3 regions of the Sporomusa aerivorans genome follow, and region 1 is predicted to be linked to each of the others. Evidence: riboswitches for the same ligand, from Rfam matches in the RefSeq annotation. Region 1 holds a riboswitch; each other region holds the start of a gene.

Evidence for each region. Region 1 has a riboswitch for cyclic di-GMP ahead of SATMO3_RS27475 (autotransporter domain-containing protein). Riboswitches for the same ligand answer to the same signal wherever they lie in the genome.
Region 2: another riboswitch for cyclic di-GMP. It lies ahead of SATMO3_RS24985 (methyl-accepting chemotaxis protein); the one in region 1 lies ahead of SATMO3_RS27475 (autotransporter domain-containing protein).
Region 3: another riboswitch for cyclic di-GMP. It lies ahead of SATMO3_RS04370 (methyl-accepting chemotaxis protein); the one in region 1 lies ahead of SATMO3_RS27475 (autotransporter domain-containing protein).

The regions. Positions count from the first base shown of each region.
Region 1 is NZ_CP156926.1:5,776,107-5,780,665, reverse strand. Features, by position in the region: gene SATMO3_RS27490 (hypothetical protein) at 1-270, shown strand, start outside; partial or broken gene SATMO3_RS27485 (DUF1643 domain-containing protein) at 567-848, shown strand; gene SATMO3_RS27480 (Fic family protein) at 1,129-1,893, shown strand; cyclic di-GMP riboswitch class I at 2,386-2,488, shown strand; gene SATMO3_RS27475 (autotransporter domain-containing protein) at 2,684-4,559, shown strand, end outside.
Region 2 is NZ_CP156926.1:5,215,231-5,219,789, forward strand. Features, by position in the region: gene SATMO3_RS24985 (methyl-accepting chemotaxis protein) at 113-2,146, opposite strand; cyclic di-GMP riboswitch class I at 2,284-2,369, opposite strand; gene SATMO3_RS24990 (metallophosphoesterase) at 2,834-3,988, opposite strand; gene SATMO3_RS24995 (condensation domain-containing protein) at 4,242-4,559, opposite strand, start outside.
Region 3 is NZ_CP156926.1:965,778-970,336, forward strand. Features, by position in the region: gene SATMO3_RS04360 (phosphoenolpyruvate hydrolase family protein) at 1-304, shown strand, start outside; gene SATMO3_RS04365 (HD domain-containing phosphohydrolase) at 538-2,715, shown strand; cyclic di-GMP riboswitch class I at 2,773-2,860, shown strand; gene SATMO3_RS04370 (methyl-accepting chemotaxis protein) at 2,961-4,559, shown strand, end outside.

The DNA.
Region 1 (4,559 bases):
AGTGCCGGGGTACAGGCCCCGAGGGCAATAGTCGATAGAAGAAAATCCAAATCTTCCGCCCTGTATGACTCGCTCAGCTTGACCAATATCGGTCTGAAATATGACTTCAACAGTACAATCAAATTGACCGCCGGCGTCAATGACTTGTTTAACAAAGGACCCGAACAGTTGTGGCGCAGAACCGGATACGGTCCATTGGACAGTATCGGCAATATAGCCTATCCGCAGCAGGACCGGACCTATTACGCCACCGTACAGTATTTCTTCTAGACAGAGCCTTCAGCAAAACGCTACATCGCTAAGCCTGGGCGCTATTTTGTCCAGGCTTAGCTGCTTAAATACTGCCAATAGCAATAAGAAATTTAGCTTGAGGGGCTATTCTGGGTGTGTGTTTGGGGTCAGGCTTTGTGTTTGGGGTCAGGCTTGATTTATAGCAAAATTGAGTTGTTTTTCTCGTAATCTTGCAATAGTCGCATAAATCAAATTATTATTAACTCAAGCCTGACCCCTGTTTTCTATTCCGATGGGATGCTGGTTGACCCTACGACGATGTATGTACTAAACAATCTATATCGTATGGTTTTGGCACGGCGGAGATCGTCAATATCTTTTCTGCTGTGGACGGCAGGAAGAGCCTGAAGAATGAAATCGAACAGGGAATTTTGGAACAGATTTTGGCATCGGCAGAACGGGTGGATGTCATCATCGTTGTCTGGGGCAAAGCGGGAGATACTAGCAAAGCGGTTCAGAAAAGACAGGAATATTTTCTGGAAAAGCTTGGCGAGTTCGAGGACAAAATGCAAATGATTGGCTTTCATCCTTTAGCTCCGCGAATGCGACTGAGGTGAAAGTTAGAGACATTTCGCAGAAAGAAAAGTGTGTAATCAATATCGGCAGATACATCAGATAGTGATTAAGTATAAAGTAGGGTAGTCCATCGACCTATCTGGATGATGGGCTATTAGGATTTTTATAATATGTACTATATAGGTCGTTAGCAGGTAAGAACATAACTGAGAAGGGTGTCTAGTGTAAAGTAAGCCAGTTTATGGTAAAATATAAGTAGTAATTTAATTGAGAAATTGGCGTCAGCTCAGAATATAAACTATCTGGGATGGATTTATTAAAATGGCTTGGGAGGTGATTCTACTGGATTATCCTGCAATACTGAAACAAATAGACGAAAAAAAGGCTTTACTGGACAGTAAAAGGCCATTTCCACGCCATACGCTGGAAAGTTTGAGAGAAAAGCTACTAGTTGAATGGACATATCATTCAAACGCTATTGAAGGTAATACCCTAACTTTGTCAGAAACTAAAGTAGTTTTAGAGGGAATCACCATTGGCGGGAAAACTCTGCGCGAGCATCTTGAAGTAATTAATCATCGAGAAGCAATCGGTTATATAGAAGAGATCATCACAAAAAAGGAAGACCTGTCTGACTGGCAGATTAAGAATATCCATGCTATTGTCCTAAAGGGCATATTGCCCGAGAGCGCTGGTGTTTACAGACGAGAAAATGTTTTCATCAGTGGTGCTGAGCATATACCGCCTGACTATGTACAGGTTCCTGCGCAAATGGCTGAGTTGCTGGAATGGTATAAGGGAGAAGCACAGAAGCTACATGCCGTTGAAAGAGCGGCTATTCTGCATAGCTGGTTTGTTAAAATACATCCCTTTGTGGATGGTAATGGGCGTACAGCAAGATTACTGTTAAACTTTGAGCTTATGAAAAATGGATATGTACCGATTGTTATTAAAAAAGAACAGCGGGTAGAGTACTATGATTCTTTGGATTTTTCCCATGTGAAAGGGGATTATAGCGGATTTGTTAAATTAGCAGCTCAAATTTTGGAAGATACTTTTGATTTTTATATCAGACATATTGGATAAGGTGTATTAATGGTATTGAAAAACAGGTACCTACTACTAGCTACCGTGGACTGACCATTCACGCAGGACGGACCGTAGCGAATATGGATTTGTTTACTCGAAGAGTGGAAAAAGCCTTGTGGAACGAAGATACGCCGTTTGGTAAATGATCGCTATAGCTGAGTTGGTTGATTGTGTTGAATGATTGTAAAGCTGACTTGCAAGGATTACCCAGAGATGCCGCCTAAATGGGCGGTTTTTTCTTGTCTAACTTTAAACGGTAATAAGTGATATAAAAGATATTACGGATACTCTGCATAGCGCAAAATACCAGGTAATTAATATTAAACATATAATTATAAAGAATTATAAAGAATTATAAAAAAATATAAATATTTAAAAATAATGCAGGAATTTGGCGATTTATGGTATAAATATTAAAATATTATTTAATCAAATGATTTGCTGACCGATTAAAATAATTCTCAGATGATAAAGAAAGACAGTTTTAGATTGGTGTTTGGGCAAACCTGATGAAAGCCAGGGACGCAAAGCTATGGGTCTAAGGATGAGATCATCTTAATGTGATTTCATCTATGATAGCCAAGCCGCATTAGTGTATTTTGCTATGCGGCTTGGCTTTTTGTATCATTTCCTTGTAGAGGATGTTTATTATGTTGATGTAGCAGAAGTGATCAGGCAATGTGTGTTATATAGCTTATGAAATATGTATGAAGCGTACAATGTTCGCACAACGAGGAGGTGATCTCAAGAATTATATACAGCCAGATAAAATTTTAGGGGGGTTCATATGGCAGATTTATCAAAAGTCGATTTTGCCTCAGATCAGCATTCGCTACTCAATCGACCTACCCGGATCAAGCGACGCTTTCTTCTCGCTTCTATCACTCTAGCCTTAACCCTTTCCTGGGGCGGGGAGGCGCTGGCTAGCGACGAGATCATTGACACTGAAACTCGTACCATCGCGGCGACGACAGCCTATCCAGGTCAACAGCTTATTGTCGGTTTGAACAACACGGGCGTGCTGACCGTTTCGGGTGGCGGAACGGTCGATAATAGGACCAGTACGATCGGATACAACGCTGGCAGCAATGGTACGGTGATCGTCACCGGCACGGGTTCGACGTGGACGAATCCCGAAGATCTTGATGTCGGTGGGAGCGGTACGGGCACGCTGACCATTTCGGATGGCGGAAAGGTCAACAATCAGAACGGCACGATTGGACACTACGCCGGCAGTACTGGTACGGTGACCGTCACCGGCACCGATTCAACGTGGACGAATAGCAATGAACTCGTCGTCGGCTGGAGCAGCACAGGCACGCTGACCATTGAGAATGGCGGAACGGTCAGCAGTACGAACGGCTTTCTCGGAGCCCGCGACGGCGGCAACGGCACGGTGACTGTCACCGGCGCTGGTTCAACGTGGAACAACAGCAAACAACTCATCCTCGGTTACGTCGATCCGAGCGGCAGTTCAACGGGTGTACTGACCATTGAGAATGGCGGAACGGTCATCAATACGGATGCCCGTATCGGACTTAGCGCTGGCAGCACTGGCACGGTGACCGTCACCGGCGCTGGCTCGACGTTGACCGATAACGGCACCAGCCTTCGTGTCGGCCGGGATGGCACGGGCACGCTGACCATCGCGGAGGGCGGCCTTGTGACAGTCGGCACGGAGACGAACGGTGCGTATAGCGGCACCCTCGCCATTGCTTTTAGTACCGGATCAACTGGCACAGTGAATATCGGCGCTGCTTCCGGTTCCGCTGCCGTCGCAGCGGGAACGCTCAAGGCGGCAGCGGTCGAATTCGGCTCTGGCACCGGTAAGCTGGTGTTCAACCATACAAGCACCAATTACTCCCTTGGAGCCAACATCTCCGGCGCAGGACAGATTATTGCCGAAAACGGCGTAACAACACTCACCGGCAACAACACTTATACCGGCGGCACAACCATTTCTGGCGGCACGCTTGCAGGTATCGCCACCAGCTTCGGCAGCGGTGCGATCGCCAACAACAGTGCTCTCATCGTCGATGGCAGCGGGACCCTGACGAATACGGTCTCCGGGTCGGGCAGCTTCACCAAGACCGGCAGCGGAACGCTGGCGCTCACTGGCAACAATACTTATACCGGCGGTACGACTATCTCTGGCGGCACGCTTTCCGTCACAACCGATAACCTGATGGGTAATGTTGTCAACAACGCCACGCTGCTAATCGATCAGGACACGGATGGCACGTTTGCCGGCAATATCTCCGGCTCTGGCGATCTCGTAAAGGATGGCACCGGCACGGTGAACATGGCCGGTACTCTGACCTATACTGGAGCGACAACAGTGCTCAACGGTCAGCTCGTCGGCAATACGACGGCTCTTGGCGGTTCCGTTGCGAATAATGGACAGGTTGCGTTTGATCAGTCGTTCGCTGGTACATATAACAATGTTATTTCCGGTACTGGGAGCCTGCTAAAGAATGGAACCGGCACCGTTATTCTCACCAATGATAATACCTATACTGGCGGCACGACCATTTCCGGCGGTACGCTGCAAGTTGGCAATGGCGGAACTACGGGGTCGATCACCGGCGATGTTGTCAATAACGGCGTTCTGGCATTCGATCGTTCCGATGGCGTGACCTTGAGTGGACAGATCACAGGAGCAG
Region 2 (4,559 bases), 560 kb from region 1:
AATTTATGGAAACTTGCTTCATCGGCGTTCATAAGCATCATCTTTTTGTTGAGCGAATACCTTTATACTCGTCTATTTCTTCCTGAAAAAAGCTCTATATTTTAAGGGATTTCTATAACCGGAATCTGCCTACTACTGCTTGCAATTCGGCTGCCAGCTTAGCCAGTCCCTGGCTGGACGCCGCGATTTCTTCCATGGAAGCCGACTGCTCTTCAGTTGCTGCCGATACAGTCTCAGCTTCGCCGGCTGCCTGTTTGCTCAGCTCATCAATCCGGTTGACCGAGCCGACAATTTGCTGGCTGCCGACAGCCATACGGTCAATCGCCTTAGAAATCTCCTGAACCTGCTCAGATACCTGCGAGACCAATCCCACGATTTCCTGAAAAGCCTGGCCGGCAGTCGTAACCACTTCGGCTCCGACCTTCACTTCACGCGTGCCGGCATCCATGGCCTGTACGGCTTTTTCGGTATCGCCCTGGATACCGCTAATCAGCGCGGCAATCTGCTCTGTCGCTGCCTGCGACTGCTCAGCCAGCTTGCGAACTTCCTCGGCCACTACGGCAAAACCGCGTCCCTGCTCGCCCGCCCGGGCTGCTTCAATGGCTGCGTTAAGAGCCAGCAGGTTGGTCTGGCCGGCTATACCGGCAATAGTACCCACTATTTGACCGATTTCTTGGGAACGTTCGCCTAATTCCGCGACTACCTTGGCTGAGCTGTTGACCGTGCTTTCAATATTCGCCATCTGCGATACCGCTTTATGCACCGCTTCACTGCCCTCTTGTGCTTTGGCAGCAGCCTGCGCTGACTGGCCGGCCACTGCATTGGTTGTAGCCGCCACCTGCTGAATACCGGCCGACATCTCTTCGACCACGCCGGTAGCTTCATGTGCATTCGCCATTTGACCACCGGCGCCTGTGGCCACTTCGGTAATGGCAACCGCCACCTGGGTTGCCGCCTGGGCTGACTGTTCGGCGCTGGCAGTCAGTTCTTCACTGGAGGCCGCCAATTGTTCAGCTTGGTTATGTACTTTACCGATCAATTCTCTAAGTTGTGTCCGCATTTGCCGGAATCCTTGGGCTAACTGTCCAATTTCATCCTCTGACGCAACTTTGGCCGCCCGCTCTCGCAAATCACCTTGCGCCAGCAACTGGCACTCGTCGAGAATAACGCCAATCGGTTTGGCGATATGGCGGGCAACGAACACGATGGCCACAACCGCCAGGATTAAGCAGACGACCGCCAGAATAAGCATGGTATGCGCAAGGGTATCGGTTGCCCGGGTGGCTTCTTGCTCCGGCGCGGCCACCGTCATGACCCAGCGCTTATCGCCTGGCAGTTCAAGCGGCGTAGTTACGGCGATTCTGGTCACACCATCCACAAACGTATAGAGGCCTCTGGCCTGCTGTCCATCCTGTGCCGCCTTTTTAAAAATACCAATAAGCCGGCTGTCCATTTCCGGCTGCGGCAAATTAAGTTCGGGATTGATGGTTTTTTCCAATAAGTTCAGCTTCCCGGCAAATTCCGGTCGTTTGGGATGGGCAATGATTAAACCACCGTTATCAGCCAACTGACCGTAACCGGTCTCCAGGAATTTTAGTTCTTTCATTTTTTCTGTCAGTCGTTCCATGGAAAAAGTCCCGACCAGCACTCCGTTTAGCTGCCCCTGGTCCATGACCGGCACTGCCAAAACCACCGCCAGTTTACCGGTAGCTTTCGAAACCAGCGGATCGGAAACTAACGGCTTCTTGGTTGCTATAACTTTTTTAAAATAATCCCGCTCAGCATAACTGGCGGCAGCACCTTTATGAGAAATGCCGGCGCCATCTAGTGAAACAAAAATCATAACATCAAACGTATTCAGCCGATTTTGTGTTTCGGCCAAGGCTTGAACAATTTGCCCCTTGTCCGCACCGGTTCGGACTGCCGGCGTACTAGCCAGGTCAGCCAGCTGTCCCAGCATATTTTCCATATCGGCCTGAACACGGTTTGCATAGTCGGTACCTACGGACCTGGCATTTTCATCCACACTCTTACTCAAAGCTTCTGTCGCCAAATAGTAACTTACCCCTGACAAGGTTCCCAAAATGGCTATTATAAGCGGTAATAACACAATAAGTAACCTGGTTTGAATTCTTTTGATTTTCATCACGTTGACTCCTTCATATGTTGTTACGATTGTTGCTACGATTTTAGTTGTTTACGTTCAAAAAATGTGATTAACCCAATAAAAAAGTGCCAGCCTGATGACTGCCACCTACGGCTGACAAATTTAGTTTATTCCCGATCAGCAGCCTGGCAATCATAGATACTGTCTCTTTAGACCCATGGCTTTGCGTCCTTATCTTTCGGTAAGTTTGCCCAATATTGGCAGGGCTAAAATCTCCCGGACCACTTGCATCCAAATAGTGTATTACCGATAGTAACAGCCCTTAGCCACACTCCCAATAGCTGTTGTTACCGCTAACATCCATTTGCTTTTGAATACTCATTTTCCCTCACTGCGAAACACGTCCCAAGCTGCCATTGCTCCTCCTCTCTATAATAATTATTGCCGGCTATGCTTTGCTATTCTTATCATTAGCCTGCTTCTCCCAGCTGTCTGACTGTTGCTCATGCTGCCAGCGAAAAAATATTTTTTATCTATTAATTATTTCTCCGTTTTAATACAAATCCCCTTTATAATGGATCTTAGTAATAATCAGATATGTTATTTGCGGAATATAACTTTTACTTGTAAGAATAAGTAAACCGCTATCCGCCTTCGGCATGACAGCGGTTTAGCGGCATAATCCGCTGCTGCGGTCTACGCTAAAGCTTAGACGCAGCAGTAAAGTTATTTAGCTTCAAAAGTAATAGCTATATCCACAAGCTCCGGGTAGTTTCCTATCCGGATGGGTGGTCCCCAGGTGCCGTAACCGCAGGAAACGATGGCCTGGTAGCTGCCTTTTTGCAAATAGCCCCAGTCGACTTCAAACAGCCGCTCGGTGACTAGATTGTTGGGAAAAAACTGGCCATGGTGCGTATGGCCTGACAATTGCAAGTCAACCCCGTTCTGCTGCCCCTCACCCAGGTTAAACGGCTGATGGTCCAGTAAAATTACGGGGCTATTCCGCTCCACCCCGTTCATAACCTCTGCCAGCGCCAGCCGGCCTTTGCCGTCCAGCCTTTCCAGCATGCGGTCATCCCGCCCCACCACATAGAACTGGTCATTTACTTTTTCATACCTGTCCCGCAGCACCTTGACGCCGGCCTGCTGCAGGTATTCCACAGCCAGCTGGCCGTTGCCGCCAAGATATTCATGATTTCCCATAACAGCATATACACCGTACTTTGTCCGCAGCTTGCCCAGGACTTCCGGCATCTTTTGCTCCACAAACAGGCTGACATCTTCGTCAATGGTATCGCCGGCCAAAAACACGATATCAGGCTCCAGCGCATTGATCCGGTTTACCAGATCTTCGAGGCGCTTGTTATCGACAATCACACCCAGGTGGATGTCGGATACCATTACGGCATGCAGACCTGACATACCCGGTACGGCTTTGCTGATAGCTACATCATAGTGATGAACGCGGGGATTATTCGCATTCCAGACCCCATAGGCCAGCAAACCGATTACGGCGAACAGCACCCCGAAGCCCATAATGGCGGGAGGCTGTTTTAAAGAAACAGGCATAACCAGGAACACCTGCAGCATTAACCGCAGGATATCAACAACGGCCCAGCAAAGCAGCAGGTAATACAGTGCCGCCAGCCAATAGTTGCCAAGCACGGTAATCCATTCATTGAAAAAACCGGGGAAGTAGGTTCTGCCCAGTCTCGCGACAAATGGGGAAACAGCCACCAGTACATAAAAAGACCAGTATAATAAGGCATGGTGGTCCATAACACCGCGGAAGGACTGGAAAAACCGCAGGCCCACATAGTAATTGGCGGCCGAATACAGCAAAAAGAACAGGCTCAAAATACCAATGAAAAATGAACTCATAAATAGCTCCCTGTCAGTGTCTTTTTATCAAACTTCTCTATACCTGTATTATTTCCCTTTATCCGCCGACTAACCCGCGCTAAGACTCCCACTCCTACAAGTGGAGATATATCCTTACGGGCACAGGCGAGTGGCTAAGTCCCTGGATAAGGGAGACTAACTCCCGCTAAGGCCGGGAAGTAAAAGCAGGCATCTGCATGAAGCATGTCGCAGAAACGAAGGTCTGAACCCGCACGCGGGTTCAGACCTCATACTATACCGGTATTTCCTCAATCATCAGCTGCAAAAAGTCTCGCGCCTGCCGTCTGGGTATCGCCGGCTCGTAAAAGGCCATAGCCAAAGTAAGCACGTCATTATACGTACTGGCGGCAATAAGGGACGAGGGAGCCGACATGGCCGGCCCAATCATGCAGCCGTCAACAGCCGCTATCTCACCGAAACGGATTATATCCTTGCTGATCACGCCAATATTGGAGAAAATCGGGGAAGATAATTTCGTTTCCCCGGAACGCAGCCAGTCAAATAACGCCGCCACACTAATTTTCTCATACACTTCTGAAATAATGGCGGT
Region 3 (4,559 bases), 1.7 Mb from region 1:
CGCCGACATCCTTGTGGCTCATATGGGTTTGACGACCAAGGGCACGATCGGCGCCAAAACAGCCCTGACGCTTGATGATTGTGTGGCTAAGGTCCAGGCTATCTGCGATGCCGGCAAAGCGGTCAATCCGGACATAATTATATTATGCCACGGCGGTCCTATCGCCGAGCCGGAAGACGCCCGGTACATCATTGCCAACACCCATGATGTGGAAGGTTTCTTCGGTGCTTCCAGCATCGAGCGGTTTGCCACCGAAGTGGGGATCAAGCAGCAAACCGAGGCATTCAAGGCCATCAGGAAATAAATTCCGATAAGATCAGACGGGCTCCTGCTGAATTATGGATATTTCAGCAGGAGCTTTATTTTGTGCGGAATATGACTTTTTTGTGAAATAGCTGGCCGGAATGATTTTACGGCACTATTTCTATATTTTTTACGGCAAACTATAATTTTTACTAAAGGATTTTGTTTTTTGGCAGCGAAAGTAACTCAGTTATTATTGTACTTGTATTTAACTTATGATCAAGGAGTGCAACCATGTCCAGCTATCTAAAAAAAACAGGAATAGTGCAGCGATTGCAGCAGCAGACCATAGGCACACGCTTGATGATTCTAACTTCAGTGATTCTAATTACAGTAATAATCAGTTTAGGCGTACTGTATATCTGGCACGAGCGGGAGCTTAGAATCCAGGAAAGCAAACAGTTTCTGGATAAATCAGTAGAAGAACAGGCGCAGTCGATAAACGATTGGTTTCGTGATCACTCCAATACCGTGGCGACGGTAGCCCAGCTTTATTCGGTACGTCACCTCAACACAGAGACTATGCTGTATGATTTCAATGCGGCGCTGACCAGCAGTAAAGATTTCAACGGTTATGTATTTGTAGACAAAGGCGGGGTAACTAAAGTGGATACTATTGCCCCTCCTGGCACTGACGTTAGCAATCGCGAGTATTTTCGCCTCGGTATACAGGGGAAACCGGCTATTACCGAAATTTTGGTCGGGCGGGCTACCGGTGAAAAAGTTATCATATTCTCCCAACCGGTAATGAATAATGCAAACAACGTAAGTGGTATTGTTTTTGCAACCGTTTCTGCCCGAAAATTAGAAAATGTAATACAAGAATTTGAATTTGGACAAACCGGCAGAGCTTATTTGATTGACAAAAGTGCTCATATTATTGCCCAGACAGGTTCAAATGGAACTGGTAGCGAAAGCATGGAAAATAATGAGGGATACTGGCGGGCAAAATCAGGATTATCCGGGGCAGACCGCTATATCAATCACAGAGGCACCGAGGTAATAGGCGCATATCAGTGGGTTCCGGACAGAGACTGGGTATTATTAATAGAGATAGATGAACAGGAAGTTCTGCTACCGCTGTATACTCTCATTCAAAAAGCTGTTATTGGCAGCGCCATCATCCTGTTGTTTGCTTTATTGTTAACCTGGTTAATGTCCAAAAGTATTCAAAGACCGATACTAATGCTGCTTTCTGCGTCCCAGGGAGCACAATACGGCGACTATTCACATACAATCTCTGAAGAAAAATTTTCCTTTGCGCCTGTTGAAGTCCGCGGCTTGTGCAATGCCTTTAATATCATGCTGGGAACTATTAATGAACACATCGCACTTCTATATGACCGCAATGCGGCGTTGATTGTTGCCGAAACTAAATACCGCAAGCTGAGTACACAGGACCAGCTTACTCAGATTCACAACCGGACCTACTTTGAGGAGGAAGTCAGCCGTCTGCAGTCTTTGCAGCAGGCACCGGTAGGGGTTGCTATCTGCGATGTAGACGGCTTGAAACTTATTAACGATACCTTGGGCCATAAAGCCGGCGATGATTTAATCCGGGCGGCTGCCAACAGTATTGTCCAAAGTTTTTCTTCTCACGTGACAGTAGCACGGATCGGCGGCGATGAATTTGCGGTGATAATGCCTGGCGCGGAGTTAGACGAAGTACTTGCCGGGATAAAACGTCTGCGGTCTACGGTGGATGAACATAACAGGATACATCCTGAACTTCCGCTGGCAATCTCGACCGGTGGCGCGGCTGCAACCAAATTGCCGCTTAAGCTGGAAGACGTCATCAGTGAGGCTGATAACCATATGTACCAGGAAAAGAACCGCAACCGGGCGCACAACCGCCAAATGCTGCTGACAACACTAATGCAAACTGCCGGCAAAAATGACCACGGCTTTTTCGACCATATCGAAGGCGTAAAGAAATGGGCGCTCAAGCTGGGGAAGGCACTGCTTTTAGATGATCAGGCGTTACGCCAGCTCGAACTTGCAGCCCACTATCATGATATAGGAAAAGTGGGAGTTCCCCGGGAGATTCTTGTAAAATGTGGTCAATTAACGGAAGCGGAATGGGTGCAAATAAGGGCGCATGCAGAGCTTGGCGGGCGTCTGGCGAAAGCAGTTGCCGAACTTCTTCCTGTAGCCGAATATATTACCAGCCATCATGAACGATGGGACGGTTCCGGTTATCCGGATAAAATAAAAGGAGAGGGCATTCCTTTAATTAGCAGAATAGTCGCTATTGCCGACTCCTATGATGCTATGCAGCGCAATACCTCATACCGTAAGGCGGCTTCACGGGAGGAAGCAAACCGGGAAATGCAGGCTCATTCGGGAAAACAGTTTGATCCCCGACTGGTGAGCTTGCTGTTAAAAACAGTAGAAAAAGAATGCAACATTTAAGGAGGATTTTGCCAATTTGTCCCGAAATATGTAGAAAAGGAACAGAAGTGTGTTTCAGATCAAATTCAGCAAACTTATCGAAAGATAAGGACGCAAAGCCGTGGGTCTACAAGCTGTGTGTGCTCAGGATTGCCAGGTTGCAGTTAGTTGCATTCCGGCAATCTTTTTTCATTTTCATTTAAGACAGGATAGTAAGAATAGTAACAGCAACAGTTCAAGAAAAAAATGAAAGGAAGGTTATTGTTATGAAAATCACCAGTATGAAAACTAGACTTCTCTTAATTCTGTTGCCCTTTTTGATTTTAACCTTTGGATTATTAGTAGGTGTCAACTATTATCGGGCGGAGCAGGCCCTGTCGGCGAGCGTGGAAGAGAACGCAATAGCGATTGGGAATGATTACTCTAATCGTATCGAGGCTTATGTTCAGGGGGCAGTGCTGCAACTGGAAGCATTCTCCACCAATAAAGGCTTGTATAATCCGGCCGATAAGAAGCAATTGCAGGAGACTTTGCAGGATTGCGCCAAGCGGCTGGGCAACCTGGAAAATGTAACCTATATTGCTACCGACGGTTTGGCTCTGCGTCCTGACGGAAGTACTACCCAACTGGGCGAACGTGCATATTTTAAACAGGTTATAGCTACCAAAAAGGCGGTGGTTTCCGAAGTTCTTATTTCAAAAACCACCGGCAAAGTGGCTGTGAATGTGGCGGTACCGCTCCTTTACGGCGATCAGCTGACAGGCGTATTAACGGGTACAGTATCATTGGATAAGTTGACAACGCTGATTAAAGACATGCGATTTCTGAGTACAGGGTACGGCGTTATTGCCGACAATAGCGGCAAACTTATCATCCATACCAAATTACCGGACTTGGTTGGCAAATTAAATTTTACCGAAAAGAAAGTTGATCCGGCACTCAATGTAAAAGAAACGGAACTGGATGATCATTTTATCAGCCTGTTTAAAACTGCTGCCCAAACCGGCAAGCCGGTACGGGGGACTTACAAGTTTGTTGACGGGATAACCAAGGTTGGTGTATTTACTCCCATTCAGCTGCCGGGCAGTAATCCCTGGATCTTAATTGTAACGGCGCCGGAGGCTGAGGCTGCACAGGCGGTAACTTCATTGACATACGCCATGCTGACCGGGTCGTTCTTCTGCCTTGTTCTGGCTGCGCTGTTTATTCTTTATCTCAGTAAAATTCTTTCAAAGCCGATTGCCTTGATCAGAGACGAATGCCTGCTGCTGGCGCAGGGGGACCTACGCGATCAGCAGGGCAGGGTCTTGTCTCATGATGAAGTGGGACAGTTGGCGCAGGGGTTTCGGGACATGCGCACCAGTCTGCGGACTCTGGTCACCAATGTTCTTTCCCAATCGGAATTGCTTGCCGCTTCCAGTGAAGAACTGACGGCAAGTGCCCATCAATCGGCAGATGCCGCTAATCAGGTAGCCGGCTCGATCACGGAAATTGCCCGGAGCGCTGAAAATCAGGTTGCAACAGTTAATCAAATCACTGCGAGATCCCGGGCAATGGCCGAAGAAGTAAATCAGATTGCGCAAACAGCAAAAGACTTATCGCAAATTGCTGAAGACACTGCTGCGGCAGCGAAACAAGGCCGTACGTCTGCAGAGCAAGCCGTAACGCAGATGAGCGAAATCGGGGAGAATACAAACACTACGCAGGCGACTATCGGTGAATTAAGCAAAAGCTCTCAGGAGATCAGGGAAATTGTCACACTAATATCCTCAATTGCCGGGCAGACCAATCTGCTGGCTTTAAACGCCGCCATTGAAGCGGCGAGAGCGGGAGAACAGGGGCGGGGCTTTGCCGTTGTCGCGGAT